One region of the Paenibacillus glucanolyticus genome, then DNA from elsewhere that is predicted to be linked to it. Evidence: riboswitches for the same ligand, from Rfam matches in the RefSeq annotation. Region 1 holds a riboswitch; each other region holds the start of a gene.
The links. Region 1 has a riboswitch for thiamine pyrophosphate ahead of WDY75_RS27765 (ABC transporter substrate-binding protein). Riboswitches for the same ligand answer to the same signal wherever they lie in the genome.
Positions count from the first base shown of each region.

Region 2: it holds a riboswitch for thiamine pyrophosphate, as region 1 does, so the genes downstream of both, tenA (thiaminase II) here and WDY75_RS27765 (ABC transporter substrate-binding protein) in region 1, are expected to answer to the same signal.
Region 3: it holds a riboswitch for thiamine pyrophosphate, as region 1 does, so the genes downstream of both, WDY75_RS11090 (YkoF family thiamine/hydroxymethylpyrimidine-binding protein) here and WDY75_RS27765 (ABC transporter substrate-binding protein) in region 1, are expected to answer to the same signal.
Region 4: it holds a riboswitch for thiamine pyrophosphate, as region 1 does, so the genes downstream of both, WDY75_RS05475 (ECF transporter S component) here and WDY75_RS27765 (ABC transporter substrate-binding protein) in region 1, are expected to answer to the same signal.

Region 1 covers NZ_CP147845.1:5,995,864-6,003,419, reverse strand. The annotation lists gene WDY75_RS27780 (ABC transporter ATP-binding protein) at 1-276, opposite strand, end outside; gene WDY75_RS27775 (ABC transporter permease) at 335-1,090, opposite strand; gene WDY75_RS27770 (MTH1187 family thiamine-binding protein) at 1,087-1,380, opposite strand; gene WDY75_RS27765 (ABC transporter substrate-binding protein) at 1,469-2,500, opposite strand; TPP riboswitch at 2,614-2,725, opposite strand; gene WDY75_RS27760 (VOC family protein) at 2,899-3,288, opposite strand; gene WDY75_RS27755 (GGDEF domain-containing protein) at 3,609-5,138, shown strand; gene WDY75_RS27750 (EAL domain-containing protein) at 5,348-6,394, shown strand; gene WDY75_RS27745 (glycoside hydrolase family 65 protein) at 6,634-7,556, opposite strand, start outside.
Region 2 covers NZ_CP147845.1:5,451,507-5,459,062, reverse strand. The annotation lists gene WDY75_RS25510 (hypothetical protein) at 1-198, shown strand, start outside; gene WDY75_RS25505 (YecA family protein) at 767-1,342, shown strand; gene WDY75_RS25500 (hypothetical protein) at 1,516-1,956, opposite strand; TPP riboswitch at 3,393-3,496, shown strand; gene tenA (thiaminase II) at 3,642-4,328, shown strand; gene thiM (hydroxyethylthiazole kinase) at 4,378-5,214, shown strand; partial or broken gene thiD (bifunctional hydroxymethylpyrimidine kinase/phosphomethylpyrimidine kinase) at 5,211-5,762, shown strand; gene WDY75_RS30815 (bifunctional hydroxymethylpyrimidine kinase/phosphomethylpyrimidine kinase) at 5,889-6,431, shown strand; gene thiE (thiamine phosphate synthase) at 6,428-7,087, shown strand; gene WDY75_RS25470 (dicarboxylate/amino acid:cation symporter) at 7,286-7,556, shown strand, end outside.
Region 3 covers NZ_CP147845.1:2,299,756-2,307,311, reverse strand. The annotation lists gene WDY75_RS11110 (nitroreductase family protein) at 1-491, shown strand, start outside; gene WDY75_RS11105 (carboxypeptidase regulatory-like domain-containing protein) at 593-2,839, opposite strand; gene WDY75_RS11100 (hypothetical protein) at 2,817-3,170, opposite strand; gene WDY75_RS11095 (sigma-70 family RNA polymerase sigma factor) at 3,163-3,651, opposite strand; TPP riboswitch at 3,889-3,991, shown strand; gene WDY75_RS11090 (YkoF family thiamine/hydroxymethylpyrimidine-binding protein) at 4,080-4,682, shown strand; gene WDY75_RS11085 (YjcZ family sporulation protein) at 4,754-4,849, opposite strand; gene WDY75_RS11080 (nucleotidyltransferase domain-containing protein) at 4,965-5,663, opposite strand; gene WDY75_RS11075 (class I SAM-dependent methyltransferase) at 5,807-6,529, shown strand; gene WDY75_RS11070 (methyl-accepting chemotaxis protein) at 6,722-7,556, shown strand, end outside.
Region 4 covers NZ_CP147845.1:1,143,847-1,151,402, reverse strand. The annotation lists gene WDY75_RS05490 (TetR/AcrR family transcriptional regulator) at 1-366, opposite strand, end outside; gene WDY75_RS05485 (energy-coupling factor transporter transmembrane component T family protein) at 590-1,396, opposite strand; gene WDY75_RS05480 (ABC transporter ATP-binding protein) at 1,393-3,069, opposite strand; gene WDY75_RS05475 (ECF transporter S component) at 3,062-3,691, opposite strand; TPP riboswitch at 3,783-3,895, opposite strand; gene asd (archaetidylserine decarboxylase) at 4,061-4,864, shown strand; gene WDY75_RS05465 (SDR family oxidoreductase) at 4,925-5,776, opposite strand; gene WDY75_RS05460 (helix-turn-helix domain-containing protein) at 6,328-7,113, opposite strand; gene WDY75_RS05455 (PLP-dependent aminotransferase family protein) at 7,175-7,556, opposite strand, start outside.

The sequences.
Region 1 (7,556 bases):
GTCACGACCATCCATGAAGACTGAGCCGGAATCAGGAGCCGTTAAGCCACCGATGATGTGGAAAAGTGTGCTTTTTCCGCTGCCTGACGGCCCGATAATCGAGACGAATTCACCGGGCTGTACCTGAAGCGCAAGGTCATCCAGCACATGAACCTCGCTGCGTCGGTCGCGGAAGGTTTTCCGAAGGTTTCGTACCTCCAGCGCAGGCGTCCGAGAGGCTTCCACGGAGGGGGGATTAAGCCCACCCTGGACCGGCGGAGCAACTTGTTGTGTCATATCGCGAAATACCTCCTTCATTAAGGATGATCGTGTATTGGCCCATGACTGCTGGGCATTAGCTTTTCCGGTTCCAACGGATCAGCCGTTTCTCCAGCAGGGTGATAAGCAGAACCATCAGCAGGCTGAGCAGGACGATGACCAGAATCGCAACGAATACCCGATCCGTGCGGTAGCCGGATTTTTGCAGCATCATGTAGTAACCGATTCCCCGGTCGGAGCCGATCCATTCTCCGATGACCGCACCCATGACGGAATAGGTGGCCGCGATCCGAATCCCGGAGAAGATGGAGGGAAGGGCATGAGGCAGCTCCAGCTTGGTAAAGATTTGCCATGATGTAGCCCCCGCCATCTGCATGTAATTCATCATGGTGCGATCGGTTCGGGCGAGCCCGTCCAGAGCCGCAACGGCCACCGGGAAGAAGCAGACCAGGGTAATCACAATAACCTTGGGCAGCATGCCGAAGCCGAACCAGATCATGAGGAGCGGCGCAAGGGCGATAGTCGGTACATTCTGGCTAAGAATCAGAAGCGGATAAAGAGCTGTTTTGAGAAAAGGCACCATATGCAGAGCCAGTGAAATCACAAGTCCGATTGTTGTTCCGATGATAAACCCGATCAAGGTTAGCTGCAGGGTGGCTAATGTATGCTGGAAAAGACCGGCAGCACCGGTAACTGCCTCGGATCCGATCGCCGTTGGCGCAGGCAGAATAAATTTTTCGATATCGAAGATCGATACCGCCGCCTGCCATACCAGCAAAAAGAAGAGGACCGCCACAACAGGCGGCCAGACGGAGCTCCACCAGCTTCTCATGGACGATATTTCTCAGTCAGCTTATCCATGCTGATGCCGCTCGGATGATGTGCGATTTTGACCTGGGATATGATGCTGGGACTTCCCGCATTCACCAGCGCCTCATGCATGCGCTCGACGATCTTTAGCAGCTCGGAGAGTTCTCCTTCCATGGTTGTCTCCAGTGCATGGACCTCGTACTTCACACCCGAATCCTCAATAACCTTGATCGCTTCATCCACATAAGGGATGCTGTCCCGTCCACCCGGCGTCCGGGGTATCACTTGAATGCTCAAGAGGGTGTTCGCCATATATAATCCATCCTTTCGTGCAGCGATATGATTATGAAAGAGAGACAGCCTGCTGTCAGGCCGACTCTCTTCTTGATAGAAAAAGACCTTATGGTTGTTCCGGTAAAAAATCATTGGTGAACGCGCGGTCTGCATCAAGCTCTTTCTCCAGCAGTTTGCGCTCAAACATCCAGTCGGCATACCCCGACCATACTTCGGCTTTCTGTTCACCCCAACGAGGCGCATCATCCTGATAGCGGGGACTCAGCCATTTCTGGCTGGCCAGAACCAGCTCGGCATCCAGATCAGGCACGGCCTTCGAGAGCAGCGCTGCTGCATCCTCAGGATGCTCAATAGCATGGTTGTATCCTTTGGAAGTAGCCCGCATGAAGGCTCTGACAAGCTCAGGGTCCTCTTGGATCAGCTTCTCGTTGGTCACGATGACCGGCGTGTAATAATCGAGCTGGTCAGAGTAGTCCTTCACATAGATCATATCAAGCGGCTCATTGCGGAGCTCGGCTTCGATGCCCGTCCAGGCGTAGAATATCCAGGCGAAATCAATGTCGCGTTTGACGGCAGTAAAATAATCGGCATCGCCCATGTTGACCATATTGACTTTGCTGACATCGGCACCGTCGATCTCCATGATGGATTTCATGACAGCTTCCTCAACGGGGGAGCCCCAGCCGCCATAGGATTTACCTTCGAAATCTCCAGCCTTCACGATCCCTTTGTCCTTGGGAGCGGCAAAGCCGGATGTATTATGCTGAATGATCGCCGCAATGGAGACGAGCGGCAAGCCTTGCGTTCTGGCGAGGGTTACCCCTTCCTGATAGCTGATGCCGAACGGCACGTTACCGGATGCGACCAGCGTATCCGTTCCACCGGCTCCCGGCTGGACGATCTGGACGTTGAGCCCTTCCTCCTCATAATATCCGAGCTCCTTCGCTGCATACAGACCCGTGTGATTGGTATTGGCGGACCAATCGAGCATCAGCTGCACGTCACGGAGTTTCCCAGGACTCTTGGCGTCTTCTCCTTCAGCGCCTGTGTTCTTGTTCTGTCCGCCTGTACCGCATCCGGCCGCAACCATCAGCAGGACACAAGCGAGAAGCAGGGGGACCCATCTTCCCTTCTTCATCGTGTCTTCTCTCCTTATGAGTTCTATTTCTATTACCTCGTAACTCCACAAAAAAAACGCCCCGATAATCTCAGGACGCATGACGGCGTAAGTGTATAGTACGGCAAATATGGCTGCCGCAAACATTGGCTTCCTACGCTGGCATTACCCAGATCAGGTGTAAGGGTCAGTATCAAAGCGGATACACTCTCAGCCGGCTAAATTCCAGCTCCCCCGATATTTATGAAGTTTCGATCAGTACATCCGTTATTATAGTCCTAACACCAAGACCTGTCTAGTTTTCGAAAAAGGTCATGAACAGGACAGGCCTTATGTAGGGAACCGCGTTTAGGCAGCCCAAGAGTTCAGCATATGAACATTTTAAGAGATGAAATGTTGGATACCGTGCTGCGTGCGGGTTAACGCTGGAAGAACTCGATCCATTCCCCTTCGGGACCATGCACGAAGAAATAACGATAGCCGTTCGGGAGAGTGACGATTTCCTCGTCCAGATGAGGAACTTCAAGTCCTTGGACGCGTGCATACTCTTCTTCAATATCATCCGTACTGACTGCAAAATGGTGCACCGTTCCTTCCGAAGGCAGCGAGTCGCTGTAACCCTGGATAAGTTCGACTTCCGTTTCGTCACTTCCATTAAATCCGAGGAACGCGAGTTGAATGACCCCATTGGTATGAGTCAGGCGATTCTTTAGTTCAAGGCCGACTACCGACGTGTAAAACGCTATCGTGGCTTCCAGGTTTCGGACTACAATACCAACATGATCCAATCGTTTCTGTGACACTGCCATACACCCTTTCCGGTTCGTATAAGATATGAAGAATAATATCATATGATTCCTATACGTCAAGTAGGTGATTGATATAGAAACTTTTCAGGTTTTCACGTGTTTAATTGAGTGTAGTCCTTGCATTTGAAGTACACCCGTCCAGTAGAAAAACTTCATTATATAGATCTTCTAGCAATGTGCCGGATAGATGATTTTTCTTTGATTTCCTCGTCTTTACTTTTGGATGGGTAAAAAGTATCATGAGGAATAGAGAGCTTAATTCAAAAGACCTAAATCATCCATCGTGTACAAGCTTACCTTTTTGCCAAGGGGGAGTGCTTATGAGTCCAACTCCAGCAGATCATCTGTGGATTCGACTCGCCATTATATATGCATTTATTCAGATAATGACTGTTCTGTGGATGCCTGATGCTTTATCGCTTCAGCGTGTGCTAGTCATTATTGCTCCTATGGCCGCCTCCGTGTATTTAATCCGGGTCAGCCGGCGTTATAAGGCACATCTTCGCAGGTTTTGGTTTATGGTAAGTATCGGACTGATGGCCGATGCAGCGGCCCGGATCGTCTCCTCCTTTTTTTTCGGGTTCGGGAAAGAGAGCGCTTTCCAGATATCCAGCTATTTCTGGGGACTGGAAGTGATCCTGTTCGCCAGCTGCCTCATTTATTTGTTCCGGCATGTTCAAGGCCCGCTTAGGGGGCTGCGGTTTATGCTGGATATCGTCATCGTTGGCGTAACGTTCATGACGGTGGGCTGGGAGTATTTAATCAAGCCCGAACTTCAGGACAGTACGTATTCGGGGGGGACGGGAAGCGTATGGGTGGATATGCTGTTTCCGCTGTGCGGAATGGTACTTATTTTATTTACCGTGGTGTTGTATTTTAATACCAGGCAATTAGGGAAATGGGCGGTCATTTCATTAAGTCTTGGCGGAAGCGCTTATATTATGGGTGATGCACTGCACTTTTATCTCGTCCATTTCGTGAATCTCGAAGTTCGTGCATATCTTGATCCTTTACATACGTTATCTGTGTTTTTCATTGCTTCTGCAGGTGCACAGCCCGCTCCCGATACCGGAAATCAAACGGTGAAAGAGAGGGAACCGCGTCCTGTAGGAACCTTGATTGTCAGATATTTGCTTCCATATGGCGTGCTGGGCGGAATGTTTGCCCTCATGGCGCAGCGGTTCGGTGGCTGGAACGGTCTGTTTACCGGTCTATCCCTGTGCGTCATTCTGATTCTGTTCCGCCAGATCCTGATCCAGTATGAGAATGACCGCTTGTTACATCGACTGCATGAAAGTCTGAGGCAGAGCGAATCGCTTGCTCACCGGGATGATCTGACGGGATTGTATAATCGTCGTTACTTCAACGCAAGACTGTCCAGCTCCTTGTTAGAGGCCGATCGGACAGGATCGCGGGTAGGGCTTCTCTACATGGACATGAATCGTTTCAAAAAGGTGAATGATCGTTATGGCCACCGTGCCGGAGATCTGTTGATCCGCAAGGTTGCATGCCGCCTTCAGTCGCTGGAATCCAAAGGGATTCTGGTGTCCCGTCTAGGGGGAGATGAATTCACCGTGATGATCCAGTCGGCCGGGGAGGATCAGGAGCTGATCTGGATGGCGGAGGAGATTTGGATGCTGCTCAGCGAGCCTTATGAACTGGAGGGATATGAAGTTAGAACGTCGCCGAGTATCGGTATTGCCGTGTATCCCGATCATGCCCGGAACGATCAGGAGCTCATTGGCCGTGCGGATGCAGCGATGTATGCCGCGAAGGAGCGGAATGCCCGCTGGCACTTCGATGTGGACCGGACGATGCAGCTGCAGCTTTTGGATCAGAAGATTGAATAAGGGATGGATAACCAGAAATATCGACAATGCGTTGTTAAAAGCAATATAAGTCGATTTTTGTAGATTAAAACCCTATCATTGCACGAATCTTGCGCATTTCTCATAAAACAGGTCATAACTTCGATATAAAATCCATAAAATGCAAAGAAATCATATTCAAAATGCCGATAAGAAGCATAGTGAGAGCTAGCTTGCCAAGGAGGACGAACATGATTTGCGACAATTGCAGCACCTTTGAACCGATTGAGGACCAGGGGACCGTTCATATGAAGCCTGCAAGCGGTGAGCTTATTGGCTTGCTTGCACTGAACGGCTACACGGTACAAAAGAACAATGAGGGTTGTGCTGTGAACTATAAGGAACTTGCGGAACTAATCTCCATGATAAAGTGTCTGCAACCCCTTCCGCTGAAGATTCGTCAAGAGCTGTCCTTCTGTGTTACCGGTGGAGAAGCTCCACAGATCCGGCATACGTGGACCCCTATGCAGAAGTTCGAGCTGCAGATGGAGCATTACGATATGGTCAATGTCATTTTACATAAGCAGTTTACGAGCTATATGCAGCCCATTGTAGATCACTTTGAGCAGATCGTTGCATATGAGTTTTTGCTTCGTCCGATAGAGGGGGGAGTCGCGTTCCAACCGTATGAGCTGTTTGAGACCGCCCGAAAAACCGGACTGCATTCTTTTCTGGACCGAGCGGCACGAACCTGTGCAATTGAAACCAGCGCAGAGTGGCTTCCTTTAGGTGTGAAACGTTTCGTAAACTTCCTGCCATCGTCGATATATGATCCTCAGATGTGTCTCAGTCATACTTTTAATACCATCGACAGGCTCCATTTGGATCCGAGGGATTTCGTGTTTGAGGTTGTGGAGACCGAGAAGATCGATGATGTGAAGCACCTCCAATCGATATTCGAGGTTTATCGCAGTCACGGGATCTCGGTAGCCATGGACGACGTAGGGGCGGGCTATTCCACGTTGGAGCAGATGATCAGGCTTAAGCCGGATTATGTGAAGATCGACCGGAGTCTTATCGACCATTGCGATCGAAATGCCGCCCAGCAGAAGCAGCTTGAAATGATCACGAACATGGCTCATGATTTCGGGGCTATGGTGCTGGCTGAAGGCATTGAGAGACGGGAGGAGTTTCATTTTTGCCGAGATATCGGGATCGAGCTCTCGCAGGGGTATCTGTTCGGTAAACCATCCGAGCGCCCTCCGCGTGATCCGCATTCTCAACTGATCTATTCATAGCCTACATAATCGGTAAATACCTGCCAAAGTGAGAATGAAGCTCGCAGCTGATTGGTGAAGCCTTGGCTGGACCCTGCAAATACAGATACCTGCCAAGGATGAGAATGGGCCCCTTCATAATGAGAAGGGATGCTTGAGGGGCCCATTCTCTATATACAAACAAGAGCCCTGGAATAATATCCAGGGCTCTTGTTTATGGGAGGGGAAGGGACATGATGTCCCCGTTGTCCCCGTACCGCTTATCTTGCAGCTTTTACCTCTCCAAGTCCGCTAATACTGTATTCTTTGCCGTTCACGTTCAGGACAGCAGGTGTATCCGTCTCGTTCACGATGATGGTCTCGCTGCCTTTCACGTTGACCTTCAGTCGGGATCCACGGAACATGACCTTGAAGGAGAAGGAAGACCAGTGACCCGGAATGAACGGATTCAGGTGCAATACGCCGTCTTTTACACGCAGGCCGCCGAAGCCGTGCACAACGGACATCCAGGTTCCTGCCATGCTGGTTGTATGACAGCCGTCCTCGGTATCGTTGTTATAGTTGTCGAGGTCCAGGCGAGCTGTACGAAGGTACATCTCGTACGCTTTCTCCTGATATCCAAGCTCGCATGCGAGAATGGAGTGTACGCAAGGAGAGAGGGAGGACTCATGTACCGTGAACGGTTCATAGAAGTCGAAGTTGCGTTTTTTCGTTGCCAGATCGAACTGGTCGCCCAGGAAGAACAATCCTTGCAATACGTCAGCCTGTTTGATATATACCGAACGCAGAATGCGGTCCCAGGACCAGTTCTGATTCAGCGGCAGATGTACAGGGTCCAATTCCTTAACGGGAACAAGTTCCTTGTTGAGGAAACCATCCTGCTGCAGGAATACGCCGAGCTCCGCATCTTCCGGATAGTACATTTTGCTGATGATATCCTGCCACTTGTCCGTTTCTACCTCTTGCAGCTCGAGCTTCGCCGTAAGCTCTGCATAGCGGGAATCCTCGTTCTCTTTCAAATATTCCAGCACATCAAGGGTGTATTCCATCGTCCAGCTGGCAATCCGGTTGGTATACCAGTTATTGTTCACATTGTTCTCGTACTCGTTCGGTCCGGTTACACCCAGCATCATATACTGATCCTTCGCGGGGACGTAATTCACGCGCTCTTCCCAGAAACGGG
Region 2 (7,556 bases), 540 kb from region 1:
CTGGAGCGAATCAATCCGCAGGCCCATCTACTCAGGTGGGTATGCCGGCATCTGATCATGAATCAGCGAATCAAGAATGCTATTGGGCAGCATGCGGGAAAACGGCTATTATGTATTGTAGGCGCAGACCATAATCATGCGCTGTATGAAGGGCTGGCCCCGGTAAAGGATATCCAGCTGGTATATCCGCTGAGGTAAGGCGCGGCCAGTGCAAGTCCCTTAGGGGGTCTTGCAGGCTCCAAAGGCGCGCTCGCGGCTCGCGCAAGTCCCATAAAGGGACTTGCAGCTCCGAAAAGAGGCGCTCGAGCCAGCAAAACAACAAGAGTCAAGGAGCTGTTTACCGCTTGGGGGCAACTTCATAGAGAAAGGAATCGAGCTAGGCTGCGCATGTGACGACTCGGCGTCAGGGGATATTGGGATCGCTGTCTGTGACCATTGGGCCGGGCCAAATGTGCCATATGATGCGGATCTATGGAAACTTTACCAAAAATGGTACAAGTCTATTATAGGTTCTAACAAATTTGTTACATCCTACTTGCGCTATGACGATATTATAGAATAATATGAAAGAGCGCGGCTTTCATAGTGGAAAACCCGCGCTTTTTTGCTATCTAACTTGCCTGAGTACCTCCTTATCGGAAGCCCCCCCTTTAAGAGAGTGTAATGACGAGTAAGGCCGGCATGCCTTAAGTTCGACAGGCTTGAGATGCGCATTTTTATACTTTCCATGTATAATAGAAGAAATCATTCAAATAGGAGCTAGGAAATGAAAAAGCTAGGAAGAAACGATCTATGTCACTGCGGAAGCGGCAAAAAGTACAAAAGATGTTGTCTTGAAAGAGATGAACGTACGGTTTACGGTAAAGTCATCCAGTTCCCTGGTGCGAAAGCAGCAGAGCCTAAGCTACAGGTCGATCAATTGCAGCAGATGATTAACGACAAGCTGGGATGGATGGATTGGAACGACGATGAGCATCGCGAGCTTGCAGAGTCCGTGTTTCCTCAGATTTGCAAGGATTACGAATTGCAGGATGAGCAGCAGCTGTTTCAAGTGTTCAGTCTCTTGATGGTCTGGAACAGCTTCTCCAGAGAAGCCAATCCGAAGTACCGCAAACAGGGCGGATATGCAAGTGCGTTAGAATATATAGTAACCTCATCGCTGAACATTTCAACGACGAAGGCTGATATTGCGAAGAAGCACGAGGTTTCCGTCGCCACGTTGACGCGCAACAGCGGTCAGATTCAAGACTTTATGGATGGAGTAGCGGCATCCGGTGACGACGCGAACGTCGACGATGAAGAATCCGATGGGGAAGACAAGGACTTGTCCTTGGGACACTAGAATTCGCTTAAAATGAAATCGAATTGAATGCGGATTCCTCGCATTCCGGTATATAGCTGTGGTCGCTCCAATGGGAGCGGCCACTTTGCGTTGAATAAGCCAAGCTGATCACATGAAGGCACTGGATATTACAATCTGATCACCTATGGTGGATTCGAGTGAGCAGCACAACCTTACCCCCTGCGTGCCCCTGTCAGCATCCAGCCCAGGGCAAGGCCATACGCCAGATGCCCGGTCAGCCAGAACGCCAGGGCGGCGAGGTCGGACAACGCCGGTGTGCGAACAGACAACGCCGTGGTGGGGAACAGAAGAAGTCCAACGGCAAGACAGACCAGGATAACAAAAGACATGCTGCGTTTACGAGACCATGCTTTTTGCTGCAGGAAGAGGGTTAGAGCCATGCTCAGCAGGACGGAGATTAGAAGGTGCAGCATAAACTCGGTGAGATCGGATAGCTGCAGTTCCTTCAGGACAGGCACGTAATCAACGTTCAGGAGCAGCGTGTAGACTTTGTATGAGGTGAAATGCTCTACCATATTCAAGATCAGTCCAAGGATGATACCGGCGGCAATGCCTGCCCAGACCGATTGGGTAAACCTGTACTTACGCCACATGAGCGACATTCCCCCTTTAGTTGCCATTGTATAACACTCGTCTATTGGAGTGAAACGAATCTTCACAGTAGAATAAGAGCGAAGCTGACTACGCGGGGAAGGGCAATGAACATAATCAGATAACCTAATATACTAGCCTGGTCGCCAACACCACTATCTCACGAGTAACCCTGGTTCGTGCCGCTGTCCTCGACTTATTATCGGACTCTAGATCCGCTATTTGCCTCAATTGTGCCCGTTTTTTGAATTTTGCGGACTCAGGATCCCTTATTACCTCATAAAACAGCTAATGTACCGACTCATATCACAAATAACGCATCTCATGTCCGTTAATCTCAAAAGTAACACTTTTCTAGCAAAATAACGTATCCTCTGTCCGTTAGCGCAAGAGCAGCATGCCCATGCCCACCACCGCCATCAAACCACCATCAAACAACCACCATAACCATAACCATAACCATAACCATGAATAACCACCATCACACTACCACCATTACAGCGCAGCAGGATTTCTTCAGATGATCCACGGCGTTACGGACGTGAAGCCATCCCGAATGGGCGTTAGCTCTGCTGCGCCAATACCACTATTTCACGACACTATTTCACGAGTAACCTTGGCTCTTGGCGATGTCTTCGACATATTAAAGGACATCAGATCCGCTATTTGCCTCATTTAGTTCCTTTTTTGAATCTAACGGACTCAGGATTCCTTATTACCTCATAAAACAGCTAATTTACCGACTCATATCACAAATAACGCATCTCATGTCCGTTAATCTCAAAAGTAACACTTTTCTAGGAAAATAACGTATCCTCTGTCCGTTAGCCCCAAGAGCAGCATGCCCACAACAATCACAACCATCATAACCATCATAACCATCACAAACCCCCGGTATTATCGTAGATCCAGGTGAGTTGATTGTGCCCATAACCACACCTATAACCATCACAAACCCCCGGAGTATTACCGTAGACCCAGGTGAGTTGATTGTGCCCACACCCACACCCATAACCATCACGACTACCACCATTTCAGCACAGCGAAATTTCTTAAGACTGCGTTACGAGGTGCAGCCATCCCGAATGGGTTTAACAGCTTTCGATTGGTTCGTCATCAATAGGCTCCTCTTCAAATCATGTATTTGAATTGCTCGGATGTACTCATTATGGGGATATGCCTTTGAAGCGTCTGTGTTTCAGTGTATCGAGATCAGTTTTTATGCGAACATGGCTATTCTGGTACGATGCGGTGTCCTAACATTGACTCCGTTTCTTCCCTTGGCCCTGGTGCAGATTATCTATCCACAATCCTTCGCTAAATCGCTCAACAACGAGGTCACCCGATTGCACAGGTTCGTGCATAAGAATTTCGTTAACCAACGGTTAACGTTTGACACCATCCAAAAACCTATGTACAGTAATAGACAAAAGAATAGGAAGTCCACTAGGGGAGCCGTTGGCGGCTGAGACAAGAGTGTATCTTGGACCCTTTGAACCTGATCTAGTTCGTACTAGCGTAGGAAAGTGGAGCCTTCGTATATAAGGCCTCGGTATGTTTTTCTATCGTACCCGGGCTTGTTGACGAAGCCGCTCCAGTTTTCGGGGGCGGCTTTTTAGCGTTGCCTTGAAGGCTGTGTGCGTAACCGGACTTCCTGCTTTTCAATTCATGAGAGGTGGGGATAAGTATGAGTTTCACGCAAGAGCTTCGCAGGCAGTCGGATGGCATTTTTCAAGCGATTTTTGATCATCCCTTTGTGAGAGGGATTGCTGCCGGAACATTATCGAGGGAACAACTGATTCACTATGTGAAGCAGGATTTTGAGTATTTGAACGCCTACATGCGGATTTATGGCATTGCCATATCCAAATCTACCAGCAGGAATGAGATTGCGACTTTTAATGAACAGATTTCTTTTATTCTGAACAGCGAGATTCATCCGCATCAGAACTTTTGCGCTGCCGCAGGGGTGACCTACGAGGAGCTTCAGGGGTATCCGCTTGCGCCGTCCGCGCATCATTATATCCGTCACATGTTGACGGTGGCGCATGAGGGCAGTCTTGGCGAGATTATGGCAGTGCTGCTGCCATGTCCCTGGACGTATCTGGAGATTGGCTGCAAGCTGCTGGATGAAGTGAAGCCGGATGAATCTCACCCGTTCTATGACTGGATTTATTTTTACGGCAACCGCGGGGAAGAGGCGACGGCGAAGTTTTGTAACGGTGTCGACCTGTGGGCGGAAAGCGCCACAGCGGCGGAGCGGGAGCGGATGACGGAGCATTTTATGCTGAGCTGCCAGTTGGAGTACATGTTCTGGGACATGGCTTACAAGCAGGAGGAGTGGCCGGTGCAGATGCAGGCTGCGGTGCTGTAAAGAGTAGTGTCTGTAACGATCTAGCATAGATAAGAGAGGCTGATTTCATATGAATATATGGGAAAAAGAGGTTTCGGCGCTTTTGAGCAAGGTACAGCAGACGAGCCCCCTCGTTCACAATATGACAAACGTGGTGGTTACGAATTTTACGGCTAACGGCTTGTACGCGCTGGGCGCGTCGCCGGTAATGGCATATGCGCCGGAGGAAGTGGCGGATATGGCTGCCATCGCGGGTGCCGTGGTGCTAAACATCGGCACGCTGAACCGCGAGCTGGTAGACGCGATGATTACCGCCGGGCTATCGGCGAATGCCCATGGCGTACCGCTCCTATTGGACCCGGTCGGTGCGGGCGCGACCCGCTTTCGGACGGAGTCGGCGCAGCGGATCCTGCGCGAAGTGAAGGTTTCGCTGGTGCGCGGGAATGCGGCTGAAGTGGCTCACCTTGTTGGGGAGGCCCGCGAGATCAAGGGTGTTGATGCAGAGAGCAGCGGAGATATCGGCAATGCCGAGCTTGCGGTGCGGGCTGCGCGGGAGCTGGACACCCTGGTGGTGATCACGGGTAAAGAAGACGTGATCACCGACGGGACTGATGTTCGCATCATTACCGGCGGCCATGCGCTGCTCACAAAGGTCACCGGAGCAGGTTGCCTGCTGACCTCGGTGCTGGGTGCTTTTGCCGCAGTTGAATCCAACCTGCTGCTTGCAGGCACAGCGGGCCTCGCCTTCTATGGCGCAGCCGCCTCCCGGGCAGCGGAGCGTACGGCTGATCTTGGGCCGGGGAGCTTCCAGAACGCTTTTCTGGATGAGCTGTCCAAGCTTCATCCAGGTTCGCTGCAGGGTTACGCGGCCATCCGTGAAGCTGCTGCTGCAGGTGGTGCCCGATGACAGAGGTTCGCGTACCCCGGGCGTTGACCATTGCCGGATCGGACAGTGGAGGCGGTGCCGGAATCCAGGCGGACCTGAAAACCTTCCAGGAGCTCGGCGTGTACGGCATGTCGGCTATAACCGCCATTACCGTACAGAATACTTTGGGGGTTCACGGCGTCTATCCGCTGCCCCCGGAAGCTGCGGCGGAGCAGATCGAAGCGGTAGGCTCGGACCTTGGGGTAGACGCATTGAAGACCGGGATGCTGTTTAACGCTGAGATCATCCGTCTTGTTGCTGATCAGATCCAAAAATTTGGCTGGGAGAAGGTTGTTGTTGATCCGGTGATGATTGCCAAGGGAGGCGCCGAGCTGCTGCAGAACGAAGCGGTGCTTGCAATGAAAGAGCACCTCCTGCCACTGGCGTTGGTGGTTACCCCTAACATCCCGGAGGCGGAAGTATTGGCAGGGATGCGCATTCGGACGATGGAGGACCGGCGAGAGGCTGCAAGGCGTATTTATGCGCTCGGTCCGAAGATCGTTGTTATTAAGGGCGGCCATGATGAGGGAGGACCTGACCGAGAAGATAGGGATCACGAAGAAGCACGGATATATGGCATCAGCGCAGGGGCGGATCGGGAAGAGAATTTAGAAAAACATTTGGAAGAACATTCGGAAGAACATTCGGACAAATACATGAAAGAGATTTTGGTAGAACACACAGAAGAGCAGATGGAAAAACACATGGACAAACACCAGGAGGATCACAAAAACAATCACAAAAACAATCACATAAACGATCACATAAACGATCACATGGAAGATATTTTGAAAGAGCACACGGAAAAGCACATAGAAGTGCATCTGGATGTTGTGAATCGTTCCTATGATCAAGCGAGAACAGCCATGCACCCGGAGAAGTATAGTCACATGAACTCCCCCATTTTCAAGGCTGTAGGAAATGATAGAGATCCTCAAGTCATCGATCTTATATATGATGGTGCTGCCTTCACGGAACTCAGCGGGAAGCGGGTGAATACCGTTCATACACACGGGACCGGCTGCACCTTCTCAGCAGCAATCGCTGCAGGCTTGGCTCAGGGCATGAGCGCATTCGATGCCATTCGAAGCGGGCGCTCATTCATTCAGGCGGCCATTGAAGACGGCTTGAACTTGGGGCAAGGACATGGGCCGACAAATCATTGGGCGTATCAACGTCGTCTGGGGGTGCTCCGATGACGGGGAGGATCGCACCCGAGATGATGAGACAGCATCTGCGAATGTACCTCGTACTCGGCAGTGTGAACTGCATCGCTGAACCGGAATGGGTTGTTCAGGAAGCCATGGTCGGCGGTGCGACCATGGTCCAGTTCCGGGAAAAAGGGCGAGCTGCGCTTACCGGCGAGCCAAGGATTCAGCTGGCACGCCGAATCCGGAATCTGTGCCGCCAGGCCGGTGTTCCGTTCATCGTCAATGACGATGTGGGGCTGGCTCTCAAGCTGAACGCCGACGGCGTGCACATCGGGCAGGACGACGAATCCGCAGCTTCTGTCCGTGAGCGGATCGGTAAGCGGATTCTTGGCGTCTCCGCGCATACAATAGAAGAAGCTCGCCGGGCGATCCACCACGGCGCCGATTACATCGGTGTCGGTCCGATCTATCCGACCGTCTCGAAGGAGGATGCCAAGCCGGTGCAGGGCCCAGGACTTCTGCGGGCCATGCGCGCAGCCGGAATCGATATGCCGATCGTTGGGATCGGCGGGATAACGGCAGAGAAGGCGGAAGAAGTGGTTGGAGCGGGAGCCGATGGTGTTGCCGTGATATCCGCCGTGACTGCTGCAGGGTCTGTTCGGGATGCAGCTGCCAGCATCAGAGCCAAGGCTGACGTTATCTAGAATTGAATCGGAGACGAGGCATTCCATTATTAAAGCGTAGTGTGGGTCGGCACAATCCACCGAAAGATGCAGATGTCATATTTTGACTAATGACAATGATATCCAAAATATGATAAAGTTTGTTTATTCCGTCTCCGACGGAATATCGTCCGTTCGGAGTGGACAATAAACGAAAAAACATCTGTAGGTGATCGTGACATGAAGAAGAAAAAACTCGGCTTACTGCCGAAAATCCTGATTGCCATTATCCTAGGTATTGTGATCGGCTCATTATCGCCGGAATGGCTGGTTGCATCCCTGGCTACGTTTAGCGGGTTGTTCGGGAACTTCCTTGGTTTTGCTATTCCATTAATTATTATCGGATTCATTGCTCCCGGAATCGGAGAGCTCGGAAAAGGAGCAGGTCGTCTGTTAGGTGTCACTACCGGGCTTGCGTATATCTCCACGGTTCTAGCCGGTCTGTTAGCGT
Region 3 (7,556 bases), 3.0 Mb from region 1:
AGTACACTCCGTCTTCCTTCAACTCCCAAAGCGCACGTGTCGTTGTACTGCTCGGCGAACAGCATGACAAGCTGTGGAACCTGACCGAGGGCATCTTGAAAGAAGTTGTCGGTAACGAAGAAGCATTCAAATCCACGGCTGAAAAAATGGGCGCATTCCGCGCTGGATACGGTACAGTACTGTTCTTCGAGGACAATGACGTCGTTACAGGCCTGCAGCAAAACTTTGCGCTGTATGCAGACAACTTCCCGGTATGGTCCAACCAATCCAACGGCATGCTGCAATTCGTGGTATGGACTTCCCTGGAGGCAGAGGGCCTGGGTGCATCACTGCAGCACTATAACCCATTGATCGACGAAAAGGTGAAATCCGAATGGAACATTCCAGAGAGCTGGAAACTGATCGCTCAAATGCCTTTCGGTAAACCGGTTGCTGAACCAGGCGAAAAAGAATTTGCGCCGATTGAAGATCGCGTGAAAGTATACAGCTAAGTCCTTAGCGGAAAAGGCCGTCCACCCAAGTTTTTGATAACTTGGATAGGCGGCCTTTTTTCATACAGACACTTTATCCAGCAGTGAAACTGCGACTCTACTTAATTAACATGTAATAAGGCCTGAAGGAATGGCTTGATCTCTTGGAAGTCCTCTCCCGGCGTCCACAACTGAATGGCATCCCGCTCTCCGCTCATGCCCCATTGCAATTTCTCTTTCAGTATCTCGGTATAGCCTGAGTTTCCCTCAGATTCGATCAGCATTCGCTCCACCAGAACAGCCCAATCCGTATCGCTTGACATCATGCGCTCCGGATATTTCCGGGCCAATTGCAGCGTGCTTTCCAGCGAACCGCTGTGCAGCATATGAACGGCGAGGTAATTGCCGATAAAACGGTGGGATTTATCCTGTCGGATCACCTGCCCAAACCATCTCTCCGCCTCCTCCAGCCTGCCCTGCTTCATAAGCGCTGTTGCGTGGAGAGAATCGGTATAGGAATGATCCTCGCTTTCGCTCCGTACAGAGGAGTACCGATCGAATGCCGGATTGTAACTGTCCCAATCTTCATTATTATAGAAGTAATTCGTCAAATCCATCAGGTAGCTTGGTGCCGGATGCCGTTCGATCATCTCCTGCAGGGTGGATAAGGTTTCCTCTGAACTTCTGTTATCTACATCCTTGGACAACTGATCCTTGATCTGTTGCAATCGGAGTTTCATCCTTAAGCTGTGAATATCTTCTGGATGCGAGCTCACATTATCGTTATAGGCCGCGAGCGATTCATCATATTTACGTTCGAGTACCAGCTGGTCCTCCGGCGTCAATTCACGACCCTTTAACAAGAAATACGGTAAATAACCCATGGTGCTCTCATTGAGCCGGTACCCGCTGCTGCTTGTTAACTTCGTGCCGTCATCCTTGTAAGCATCCACCGACCAGAAATAGAGAGCCTCTGGGTTGGAGTAACCAAGCACACTCTCAGGTGCAACGGTCGTCCAATCATACGGATCCTCGTAGGAAAGTCCGATTCTGAGATCATACAGATCCTGAACAGCAACCCGCAGCGAATTCCCTTCAATATAGTTATCCATCGCCGTCATCATCGATCCGCTGCCAAATTCGATACCAACACTCAGTTTATAGTAGGCGGCTTCGGGTATAGCCTCCCATTCAAAATAGATCATGTCGCCGCGTATCTCATCATGGTTTACTGGAGTTGTCAATTGAATCAATGGCTGCAGCGTGACATCAATCCGTCGTGTCGATTCCGGGGCGACCTCCACCCAATCCCCCGATTCTACAGGCCACGTTCTGCCATTGATTTGTTCATAATTCAAACCAATGCCGAGTTGATACCTGCCGGGCTCTACACCCTCGAAATGATAGCGACCGTTCGCGTCTGTCAGCATTTGGTGCGGTTCGCTTAACAGCAGACTGTGATTCAGATCGTTGTTTTTACGTAAAAATACACCTGCGAATGGAATCGGATCCCCCTCACGATTTCGCAAGGTTCCGCTTACCGTTGACAAGGTCTCTCCGTCTAAAATCCTCTTCAGCCGTCCTTTCAGCTGATTCGCCCGTTTTGAGATATCCGAATTTGCAAAGTTCCCGCCGGACCCTTCTGATATCCGATTCAACACGTCCATAGCGGCTTGGGGGCTCCCCCGACGCAGGAGCATTTCCGAGTGATATAAAAGGGCCTTACTATGGATGTCCCTCCAATCTCCAGAAAGGACTTTCCCTAATCGCTCATATTGCAGCGCCGCCTGATCAGGCTCGTCCAGCCTGTCATAGAGGCTCGCAAGCTCCAGCACCAATTCATGCTGGTAGGAATAAGGAACAGGCTCCGGAGAATATCCGCTGCTCAGATCCCCGAACTTTTGGATAGCGGTTTCCAATATATCCGCTGCTCCCTCCACATCACCATTCATCGAATAATGCTCCGCAAGGTCTATTGCGGCATATTTCATATATTCTCCGGCTGGCGCTCCCAGCACATATTGATTCAGCAGCGGCAAACGTTCATCCTCAGTAAAACGAATCTGCTGATCGGTGCTTCCTCCTGTGCTGGTGAACCCCGGACTAATAAACACATCAAACCGATGAGATAGCTCTGTTGCTCTAGGCACAATCACATACTTCTCGATCATCTCCCATTTCCGGTTGCTGCTGCTTTCTTCATGAATAAGGTCAATGACTTTGGCTATCCCCTCAGCTTGGCCTTGTTCTATCTGCTTCTCCGCAATCAGCAGCCCTATTCGAGGTGTGAGCATAGATACCATCATAACGAAGAGGATTAAACCCGAAACCCCCAACACCAGGTGTTTAATCTTGACCCGAATTTTCAAGCCTGGCCACCATCCTCTCGTACTGATCCTTCCAGTAATAATTCCCCCCGGCTTCAAGCAGTTCATTGCTCACCTGCAAGGGCACGGAAACAGCAGGTTTCACAATTGCTTCCCTCCATAACAAACCTCCGAGCAGCAGAACGGCCGCTACTGCGCCAAAATAACCAATTGCGGCAGCAGAAATTTCTACTTCCTTATTCCACAAGGAAGACAAACGTTCGCGGCTGGATTTTGGAAATGTGCGAGAAATCACCTTCTCTGCGCCCAGGAATCGAATTTCCTCCAGCTCCTGCTTTAGTTGTTCGGCCATTTCCTGTTCTTCGCTACGCATCGCTCTCCCCCTTCTCGACAACAATCTGCCGGAGTTTATGCCGCCCTCTCATTAAACGTGCCTTAACCGTGTTTATATTCAGCTGCAATTGCGCTGCAATTTCTTGAACACCCAACTCATTATAATAATAGAGCGTAATCACTTCTCGGTATGTATAGGGCAGCTGCTGCACTGATTTGATCATTTCAGCCTCACGCCAATGGACGCCCAGCATTTCATCCACGGCAGGTACACTTTCGTTTACATGCTGGTCCATCCTCGGCATGGGAAAAATATGACGCCAATCCCATTTTCGCTGCCGCATCCGGCATCGATTCACTGCAATTCGGGTCAACCAGCTACGAAGTTTGTCGCCGTCACGAAGCTGAGCGATATTCTCGAACGCCTGGATAAAGGTATCTTGAACGGCCTCTTCAGCCGCTTGACGGTCACGCAGCAGCAATACCGCCGTGCGAAGCAGATAATCTCCATACTGTTCCATCAATTCCCGGAGAGCCGCCTCTTCTTTTTGTTTTAAGCGCTGTATGACATCCAGGCCATCTCCCCCTCTCTATAACTATGATGCGTCTGGTCTTTCATCGGTTGCATCAATTTGGATCAATGTCGAAAAAAAAATCGAATGATTGAAAATCTTCCGGCAAAACGATACAATAACACAAGCAAGAAACCTTTGTCTTCCTGAACTGGCAATAGTTCCGGGACCAACTGCATATCATGTTGGCTGTACTAGGGGTGCCATGTGCTGAGAGACGGCGTGCTGCCGTTAACCCTTATCACCCGATCTAGGTCATACTAGCGTGGGGAAGTGTAGCATTTATGTTTATACTTTTTCACGTAGGCATAACTGCACTTTCTTCACGGGGTGCGGTTTTTTTGCGTGGATTTATATCATAGGGGAGGATAACAACAATGAGTGAGCTAACATGTGGAACCAGTCGCATCGTCGGATGCCGATTCTCGGTGTTTCCGATGACTGACCGATTTGTGGAAGTCATTATGGACGCGCTGAAATCCGTCAACACGGGGAAAGTATGGATTCAGACGGATGATGTGAGCACCTGTATTCGTGGACGGGCGGAGCATGTATTTGATGTAACGAGGGCGATTTTTGCTTATGCGGCAGCAAGCGGTGTGCACACCATCTTTAACGGAACTTATTCTATTGGCTGCCCTGGTGATACGGAAGCCGATGTATATATGTCAGAGGATTCGGAGCGTTTGAATCGCGAGATTGGGAAGAATGCCGATATAGATACAGCCTGCCAATTTGCCCTTTATCCACTGGGTACAGACCATTACATGGATGTTATCTATAAAGAGGTGCATCGGGCTAAGGAAAAAGGAACGTTCGCCGGAAGCGTTCACTATGCCAGCCGGTTGGACGGCTCCATCTCCAAGGTGTTTGAATCCCTCGAAGATGCGTTTTTGCATGCGATCCAATCGGACAGCAGTCACCTTGTCATGACCGCAGTCGTGTCTGCACACAGTCCATCAGCCAAGCCAAGACCGTGATCACTTCTATATAACAGGCAAAAGCCCGGCGCATGCCGGGCTTTTGCGATTTGCTCCAAGAGCTTGACGAATTAAACCCAAGCACTCGAGATAATTACGAGCAGGATGAAGAGAACCAAAATAATACCTACTGAATTACCCCATCCACCACCATATACTCCGCTCATGAAGATCCCTCCTGGATTTAAAGAATGACGTGACCGAATCACATGATTATTGTATTGGTCGTGGAAGGCGAACGTCACGGCTAATGTACCTCTCTTATTGCTCACCCGTCAAAATCTATTCCTCATAACCCACAAGAAGCATGCCCCCGAACGGGTTCAGCATTTGCTCTGTGAATGCCAGAAGGAGGGAGGGATCATCCTGTCGATACATCGCTGAAAGCGAAACCTCCAATTGATCTCCCAAGGTCGTGCTGAAACGGTGGAACAGCCGAAACAGCATCTTGCCTTCCCCTGTCCATTCCCCATTCACTCTAAGTACAAATTCGCAAAGTACCGTCATGATCTTTTGCACCGTAAACCATTTCTCGCCATCCCGCTTAGGATTCTTCAAATCCTGCACATATTCCGTAATCATGTAACGGTATTCATCAATATCGGTTTGCATCCATGGCATCGGTCCGTAATTCAAATCATGCTGGGCCTCTACGCGGACTGCTTCTCCTTCCGGCAACGAGCGCAGCACCTTACCCTCCGCTGTGATCCGCTGCAATGTCGGATTGGCTGCCATCACGCCCTCGTCGAAGTATTCACGATAGGATGACAAAGACAATATAAACAATTCCACAATCCATCCATCCGCTTCCAGGGTCTTTCTCCGCATCTCATCTCCGTCCCGCTCAAGGATGACGATGTCCAAATCAGATTGCTCGTTATGTTCTCCTCTGCTTGCGCTACCGCCAAGCACAGCTAGCAAACAGTCGGGATAATGACGGTGAATAACACGCTCTGCTGCCTCCATCGGTTCCTTCTTCATGGCTATTTCCCCCAGTAGTTCTCATAGCTCCCGAAAAAAAGGGCTCAAAATATTTAATTCAGCAAAAACCCCAAACGTACCTTAATCATATGGTAAATAAACGATTACCCTCATGATGACTACAAGGAAGAAGGGAAGATAAAATGAACTACATTCACATGCTATCCAGATTAGGTATGGGCAGTGCGCATCCGGGCGGATTCGAGGCTACCTTAAGAATGCTGAAGAATTATCCGATTGAGCCAAACAGTCGTATTCTGGAGGTTGGCTGCGGAACAGGCAGGACAGCATGCCATCTTTCGGAGATGGGCTATCAAGTCACGGCCATAGATCTCAATGAGAATATGATTAAAAAAGCACGCACCAGAGCCGAAGCCATGAAAATGGACGTGCAATTTTTGCAGGCTGATGTGTGCGAGCTGCCTTTTGAAGACAACCAGTTTGATCTGATTATGGCCGAATCAGTCACCGTATTCACGGATACGTCGAGATCACTCCCTGAATATTATCGCGTTCTGGATCAAGGAGGCGTTCTGCTGGACAGAGAATTGCTGCTGAATAAGCCAATGCCTGAGCCAAAGCTCAAGGAGCTGCTGGAATTCTTCGGGATTCCGAATCTGATGCTGCGGGAAGAATGGGCACAATCCTTGCTGGCTTGCGGTTTTAAGCAGGAGGAAATTCTGGAGTATAACCACTTCAACGAACAATTGAAGGAAGAGCAAACACGTCATCTGGATACATTTGAGCAGCGCGATAAAGGACTTCTGTTTGATGTAACGTTATGGGAAACGTTATTCAAGCATGACCGGATGATCCTGGATAACACCGATTATCTCGCTTCCGCCTTATTCCGTGCCGTAAAATAATATTGCTGCGTATCTATGCAACGAGAGGGGATTTGTCTGTTGGCTAGTTAGCTGCGCTTCCCCTCCCCTTCCAAAACATCAGTTCTTTCGACCCATTTCAACACTTTTTGTCAATTCGTTATATCTAGTTCAGCCCGGCGATGCTATAATCATGGTAAATATATCCTATGTTGTCGAGGAGGACTCATTCTTATGGCATGGTTCAACAGACTCCCAATCTCACAAAAAATTACTGCAGCCTGTTATCTTATTGCCGCTTTATTTGCGGTTCCAATGCTGCTTGCGTTTATTCTAATGGGCAAAGCAATCATTGGCGTGGTACTTGTCTTGGCTTTAATTGGACTTACCCTTCCTCTTTCTCGCGTTATTGAGAAAACGCTTACGAATTCATTCGCCGAAATTTCCAGCGTTTCTGCCAAAATCGCCAAAGGCGACTTTACCTTCCAGGTAGAAGAGGTTGGAGGCATGAACGATCTAAGCCGAACCTTCAACAGCATGGTGGACAAGCTTCGCAAAATTTTACAGGAAACCTCGGACATTACCCGCAAGGTAATGACATCAAGCCGAAGCATTTCGAATAAAAATCAGGAGCTTATTCAAGTGATGAATCAAGTATCCCTCTCCTCCAACGAGCTGGCCGTCGGTGCGAACGAAATCTCGGAGGACGTATCGGAGATGACGCATTCCATCCGCGAAATCGAAGAGAAGGTCAGCAATTATACGCACTCCACCCATGAAATGAACGCCCGTTCTATCGAGACGCTGGGACTCGTTGAGCAAGGAAGAGATTCCGTAGCCAAACAATCCGCGGGGATGCAGCGAAATATCGACGCCACCGGAAAAGTCTCGGAATCCATCGATGCACTGGCCAAGAGCGCCAGAGGGATTACCAAAATCACCGAAACCATATCCGAGCTTGCCGATCAGACCAACTTGCTGTCCTTGAACGCCTCCATTGAAGCGGCCAGAGCCGGCGAGCATGGTGCAGGCTTTGCCGTTGTTGCCCAAGAGGTCCGTAAATTGGCAG
Region 4 (7,556 bases), 1.8 Mb from region 1:
GCTGACAATACCCCATTCTTCTCTGAAAAAGGTGTCCAGCTTCTCCCATTGCGGATAATGCGACCGTTTCAAATCCGGCAGCATCCCCAAATCCATCTTCTCCATCTCCTGAGGCAGACAGATCAGAATTTGGCGAAGCTTCTCCGGAATGGTAAGCTCCTCATCCGCTGCAATGTCACGTTCCTGTTCCTGGATATGCCGGATCATTCCATCAATGATATGTTCAACAATCTCTTCCTTGGAAGAGAAATGCTCATAAATCGTCCGTTTGCTGATGGCAAGTTCTCGGGCCAGGTCACTAACGGTGAAGGTGAAGCCCTGCCGCTGAATCAATCGCATCGTTTCATTCAATATTCGCTCACGCAAGTGAATACTCCCCCGCTTCTGGTACTTCAAATACTATATCAGTACCAACAGTATTATAACGCCAAACTCGGCATTAAATCCAGACATCCTTACAAAAATATGAAGAATGGCCTGTTCCACACTCAGGCATAGCCTTGAAATCTCACCAAAAAAAGATATCCCAAAAGGTCCATAAAGACCCTTCAGGATATCCCCGGCTTAGTTGCTGCAAAATGAATTCTTCTTAATCAAAGCGCACATCGCCAATCCCGAACCACGGAAAATACCCGGCTGCCACATAAGCGCAGCAGGCTGCGGCCGCCAGCAAGCCGATCACCAGCAGATCATACCGCGAATAACGTGACGGATAATAATACGTCCGGGCCTTCACCTGGTCCCCGTTAAACTGCTTCGCCTCCATTGCCGCAGCCACCCGGTGTGCCCGGCGGATGCTCTGCGCCAGCAGCGGCACCACGTACATCCCCGCACGGTTGACCATGTCGCGCACGCCCCGAATCGGGCGAACTCCCCTTACCTTCAAGGCTTGACGGCGAATCACAAACTCCTCCCACACCATGGGCAGAAGCCGTATCGAAGCCATGAAGCTGTACGCATACTTGGGCGCAAGCCTCAGCTTCTGCATCAGGCTGTAGAATAAATCCACGGAGGAAGTTGTCGTTACAAGGAGCAGTCCCTCCGAGGCAAAAGCAATCCCCTTAAACCCCAGATGCAGTCCCCGGTAGAAGCTTTCTTCCGATACCCGGAACAACCCCCACTCCCACCAGAGAGTCTCCCCTTTGCCGAACAGCATCATGGAAGAGGACGAAGATATAAAGGCAAGCAGAAACGGAATGAAGAAGAGCAGCATCTTCCACGGTTTAACCCCACTCAGCACCACCAGACAGACCATAAATACCAGTGCCTGATACATCATGAAATCCAGATCATGGGTCAGCACCGTCATGAAAAAGAGGGCAAAAATAAGGCCGAGCTTCACCACCGGATTGGCCCGGTGCAGCCAGGTGATCCGTACAGGGTTCCATATATTCATGAATTCACCCCCGTGAGGTGAGCTGCGCTTGCGGAGGAGGGATCGTAGGATTCTCCGGCCCGGTTCAATCCATCATCCTCCTGCCGGGATTCCGCACCGGTACACAATCGGGGTGAAGCCATGCTCGAGGTCAGCTGACCTTCCCGAATTTCCCATATATGCGTGGCGACCCGCTGCGCAATCTCCATCTCATGGGTCACCATGAGAATGGCGGTTCCCGTGCGGCGCAGACGCTCGCACATCTCCAGAATCGCAAACGTATTCCGCGCGTCCTGACCGAAGGTCGGCTCATCCAGGAGCAGAACTTCCGGCTGTCTGGCCATCGCAGTGGCAACGCTTAAGCGCCGCTTCTGACCGGTTGACAGCTGATAGGGATGCCTGTTCTCCATTCCGCTTAGTCCGAAGCGTTCGAGACAGCGATCGGCTTGGGCCTTCGCTTCCTCCGCAGGCATGTTATCCACCAGCAAGGAGTAAACAACCTCGTCGCCAATACGCTCCGTCAGAAACTGAAGCTCCGGATTCTGAAACACGAATCCGATTTGACGGAGCTGCTGCTCTCTCTTCTTCCGCACCTTTCTCGCCTTGCCTTGCACAACCTCTTCCCCGCAGAGCACGTAGGTCCCTTGCGCGCGCAGCAGTCCCATCAGACTGAGAAGAAACGAGCTTTTCCCCGCTCCGTTCGGCCCTACCACCGCAATAAATTCTGCCCGATAAACTTCTGCCGAAGGGAGAGAAATCACAGGTTTATCCCATCTCAGTCCCTTGAAATCCTCTAAGCGGATCACAGGCTCCCCATCTAAAGGGTAAGGCAGGGCAGCCTCGTGCAGGAGATTCCCCAGATCTTCGCCATAGGCATCAACCGGAGCAAACAATTCCCGGCCGGCCCGGGTCTGAGCATAATCTTCCCACACGCCGGGATACCAGATTCCATAGGATTTAAGCTCGCACTCATACTTAGCAAATACTGCCGCCGGCGGTCCATCGCCCAGAATAACGCCATCCGGACTGAACAGAACGACACGATCCACGTATTTCGCCATCTCTTCGATCCGGTGCTCGACGATGATCAGTGTACGTCCTTCCGATACGGATTTCACTGCATCCCAGATCTGCTCCCGTCCTTCCGGGTCAAGCAGTGCGGACGGCTCGTCAAGGAACAGCACCTCCGGCTCCAGCAGCAGGGCGGAAGCCAGCGCCAGCCTCTGCTTCATCCCTTGCGACAGATGGCCGATCGGCAGATGAAGCTCCTCCAAATTCAGCCCCACCTCATGCAGCGCCGCTTGCATCCGTTCCTTCATCTCGTCTCGGGGAATACTCAGATTCTCCAGTACAAAGGCCAGCTCCTCATCCACATACGGCATGCAAAACTGCGTATCCGGGTCTTGAAATACGTATCCCCAGGAGCGCGGGACAATCTGTGCCTCACACTTCATTGGCACTTCCGTAGCGCGGGGAATCATTCCGCTAAGCACCTGGAGCAGCGTGGATTTGCCGCATCCGCTCGGACCAAGCAGCAGCACCTTTTCCCCACGGGCTGCCGAGAACGAGAGATCTTTGAACATCAGCCTCTCTTCCCCGGGATACTTCAAGCGCAGTCCCTCCACCTGCACAGCCTGCTCCTGTTGAACCTCAGCGGACTGAGCCGGAAATAGGCTTACCGTGGCATTAGACATGGCGCGCATCATCCAGCGCTTCGTAATCCTTCTTCGACGCGGGACGCAGCAGAGACGTTACGCCTGTGCGATCCAGCGCCTTGGCCAAGAGCAGCATTAACAGACCTGCAATAACTGCACCGCTGATTACCCGCATACCGTATTTGGCAAGGAACATCCATGTCTGCAGATCATCCGTATAGCTGTAATAAAAGTCCATCATCATCGAACCGATGGCCGCTCCGGCCCCGGCAATCACCAAGGTCCACGCTGAGGTACTCCGATAGCGGAACGCCGCGAATACCAACTCTGCCCCCAGTCCTTGAATCAAGCCATATAACAATAGAGTCAATCCCCAGCCGCTGCCAAACAGCACCTCCACGTGGGCCGCAGCCACTTCCGCGATGATGGCCACGCCCGGCTTGCGAATTAACAAATAAGCCAGCGTAGCTGCCGCAAACCACATGCCGTAGAGCAGCTCATCCGCTTCAAAAAACAACGGTTTAAAAAGATTATAGACCGACCCCCAGAAGTGATAAATCACGCCAAACACAAGCGATACCAGCACCGTCACCAAAATATCGCTTAACCGCAGCCCTCTTCTGGGCTGAACCCCCAACTTCTCTTGCATTGATGTTCCCATAACAACCTGTACCCCTCTCCACCGCTATTTTTGTGTAAACACAACAAAAAACCGTCTGGAAAAACGCGCAGACGGAAAAATAGGCCCTATGTAGGCAGGGTCGGATATTCTCTACGCTGGCATTACCCAGTTCAGATTAACGGTCAACAGCGGATAATAGCTGCAATCTCAGCCTGATTCACTCAAGCCCCCGTATTCCCTATTCGGTTTTATGTTAATTTTAAAATACAGGTCCGCTCCAGAATTTGCAAGAACCTTTTTTCAAATATGGCTATTTATTGATTTCCATCTCATTCTATGTCAATATCAGAGTGATTGGCTTTTCCACCATCGTTATATTGCTTACACCTATGCACAAAGGAGAATGACATGGCTAAACAATTGCTGCGTCTGATGACTGAGCTCTCCTCCCGAAAATGGTTGTCCCGAATGATGGGGCATTGTTCCCACAGCCGGCTGAGCCGTCATCTAATACCTGCATTTATACGAATCTATCAAATTCCGGCTCATGAAGCGGAGAAAGAGATCCACGAATACCGCTCATTGAACGAGTTCTTTTCCCGCCGGTTAAAAATAGGCCTGCGTGCCATCGATGACACCGTCGATGCCATGGTAAGCCCTGTCGATGCCACTATTTCAGCAATGTGCGCCATTCATGCCGGCACCATTCTGAGTGTCAAGGGACAGGATTACACCCTGAGCGAGCTGCTCGCGAAATCCCCGAGAATGGAAAACTATATAAACGGTTATGCATTCGTATTGTATTTAAGCCCAACAGATTATCACCGCATCCATTCACCCGTAACCGGTGTTCAGGCGGAAAGCGAGCATCTGAAGGGGAAGGTTTACCCCGTGAATGACTTTGCGATGACCCATATCCGAACTGTGCTGAGCCGCAATGAGCGTCTCATTACCTACATTGCCCATGAATTCGGAGAAGTTGCCGTCGTGAAGGTGGGCGCAATGAACGTGAGCAGCATCCGTTACGCCGATGAGAGCGTTAAGAAATGGCAGATCGGCGATGAACTCGCGTATTTTGAATTCGGCTCTACCGTTGTGCTTTTGACGGAGAACGGCACGTTTAGCCCTCGCGGCGACCTGGAGCCCGGCTCCAAAGTGAAAATGGGAGAATTACTCGGTTTGCTGCACCCCTCCACGGCCAAAAAAGGGTAATTCCTGCCGACTCAGCGCACATGACAAGTTAAGGCAATCGATCATTAGCAGCATGAATGATTAACGTCTGCCCAGCATCCGATAAATCATCTGCTGAAACCACCGGTCCGGCAGCAATCCCTTAATCCATGCGGTTATACGCGTGCCTTGAGGCAGCTTATATCGGAATCTCGGTTTGGACATGGAGGCAATCCTTGCCACGAGCTTCGCCACCTCCAGCGGATTTCCGCTTCCCCTGGCTGTCCGCTCGGAATAGTCCAGCACACCCTTCAGCATGTCGCTGTAGGGTGACCCTTCCTTCACCTCTAACTCACCAAAGCTCTTATTCCAGATCGGTGTGCCATAAGCACCTGGCTGAACCAGCACAACGTGCATGCCGAAGGTCATAAGCTCCAGCGACAGGCTCTCCCCGAATCCTTCAATCGCAAATTTGGAGGAAGCATAAGGTCCATAACCCGGGAAGCCGACCACGCCGCTGATGCTGCTCATGAGAATAATCTTGGAATTCTCGGTCCGGCGCATCAGCGGCAGCATGTGCTGTGTCACAGATACCGTTCCGAAGAAATTCGTCTCCATCTGTCTTCTCCACCCACTCAGCGGCACTTCCTCCACCATTCCGCCTACCGCTTCACCAGCATTGTTCACCAGCACATCCAATCGACCAAACCGCTGCTCCAAATGCAGGGCAACCGCCCGTATCTGCTCTTCATCGCATATATCCAATCGAACCCGATGAATTCGCTCTGCAACACCCGCCTGTTCCGCGCGGGTCATCAGCTCTTGAGCCGCCTCCGGTCTGCGAAGCCCTGCAGCCACATCATATCCCGCTTGCGCCAGCTCCAGGCTGATAAGCAGCCCAAAGCCGCTGGAGGCCCCCGTCACCAATGCCACTTTTCCTGTCCCTGCAATCACCAACGGTTCACCACATATTCCGTACTTGCCACCAACAACGTCACTCCCATCACCTTTCTATTCCTTCAGAATACCTTACCAACAAACTTACTCCCTTTGGCCTCAGCCGAACAAACTTTATGTATATGCTTAATATATCAAATTTCCGTTGTATGAATAGGTCTGGCACCCGAAGGTACACATAAGAAAAAAATCCCTATCGCGTACTCTATATATACGAGAAAAAGGGAGCCGGTTAGCTCCCTTTGCGGTTCATCCTGAGAAAAGCATATATGAAATCGGGATTCAACATCACCCGTATGAAGGCCAAGGCTCATTAAAACCACACATCCTGATGATCCTGATTCGCTGTCTTCATGCGGCGCAAGCGATTTCTGAATATACCGCAGCCACCGCGGCTGAAGAAACGACCGCGCACCCGTCTTCTTGGGCTCATTCCCCTCTCCCCCCTTCATAAAATTAAACTGTACGTCACATTTACCCTAAAGCGCTTACTATGAAACCCATAAGCCCCTTCCATCAATCAGGTAAGTTATGGAAGGGTGGGGGAATCACCGAATTTCGGATGGGCTCTTGCCCGTATACTGTTTAAATTGACGGCTGAAGAAGAAAATGTCCCGATAGCCCAGCGCGTCGGCTACTTCCGTGACATTCATCCCTTGATGCAGCAGCAGATGCTGTGCCCGCTCGATCCGCATCTGAATGATGTAGGATTGCACCGGCGTACCGATCAGTTCCTTGAACTTGATCGAGAAGTAGCGGGGGGACAAACCCGCTCTCGCCGCCAAATCCTCTACCCGATGGGGAACCCCCGGGTGCTGACGGACGTAATTCGCGATTTCATGGATCGCCTCTGACAGCTGATTGCTCGCTTTTTTGACAACGGGCTCATCCAGGTCCACACGCAGTAGATGAATCATCAGCTGCTTGAGAATCAGCTGACCCTCCTCCAATGCCCCGTAAGGCTTGTCCAGATACAATCGCACGTATCGTGCCAGCAAGTATTCAAAATCCATCGTTTCCGTCAGCTGGCGATACGGCGCAGGGATGTCTTGGACCGGATCGGTCACGTCAAAATGGATATATGTCAATACGAGCGGCTTCTGCGGATTATGCGTTGCACTCGTATGATCTCCAGGTCGGAACAGGAAGCAGCTTCCTTTTCCCACGGTAAAAGGCTCGTCATTCACCTCGACTGTGCCTTCCCCGCTCCATACATAGAACAAATCATAGTTCTGCATGGGTCTTTCGCGTTTCTGCCATTTCCAGCCCGGCTCACAGACGATTTTGGCAAGCGCAGGCATGATTATAAAAGAAGACGGCGATGCATTCAGCATCACGTCATTACCCCCTCATCTCATTTCTTGAAAATTATCTCTTTTCCATCATACCCGGTTTTTAAGTTTTTTGCATGTCCAGCCATGCCAAGGCTATTCGTCTAACCCCTTCCTCAATCATAGAAGCATCTAAATGCGAGAAGCCAAAGCAGGCGGCAGGCGGTCCAGGCGTGAGGTGATAGACCGCAGCATCCCGAAACATAACCCCTCGATTACGGGCTGCATCCCGCAGCGCCGCATACTCTTCCCCCGATCGCAGCCAGTTCGCGTACACGTGCAGACCTGCATCACCGGAGTGCAGGCAGAACAGATCGGAGGCATAAGCATCCATCGCTTGGTGAAGCGCCTCGTACCGCGCACCGTACAGCCTCGTCATCCTTCTTAGATGCCGTCCATAGCCACCTCTTACAATAAAACGCGCAAGCGCACGCTGCTCCAGTACG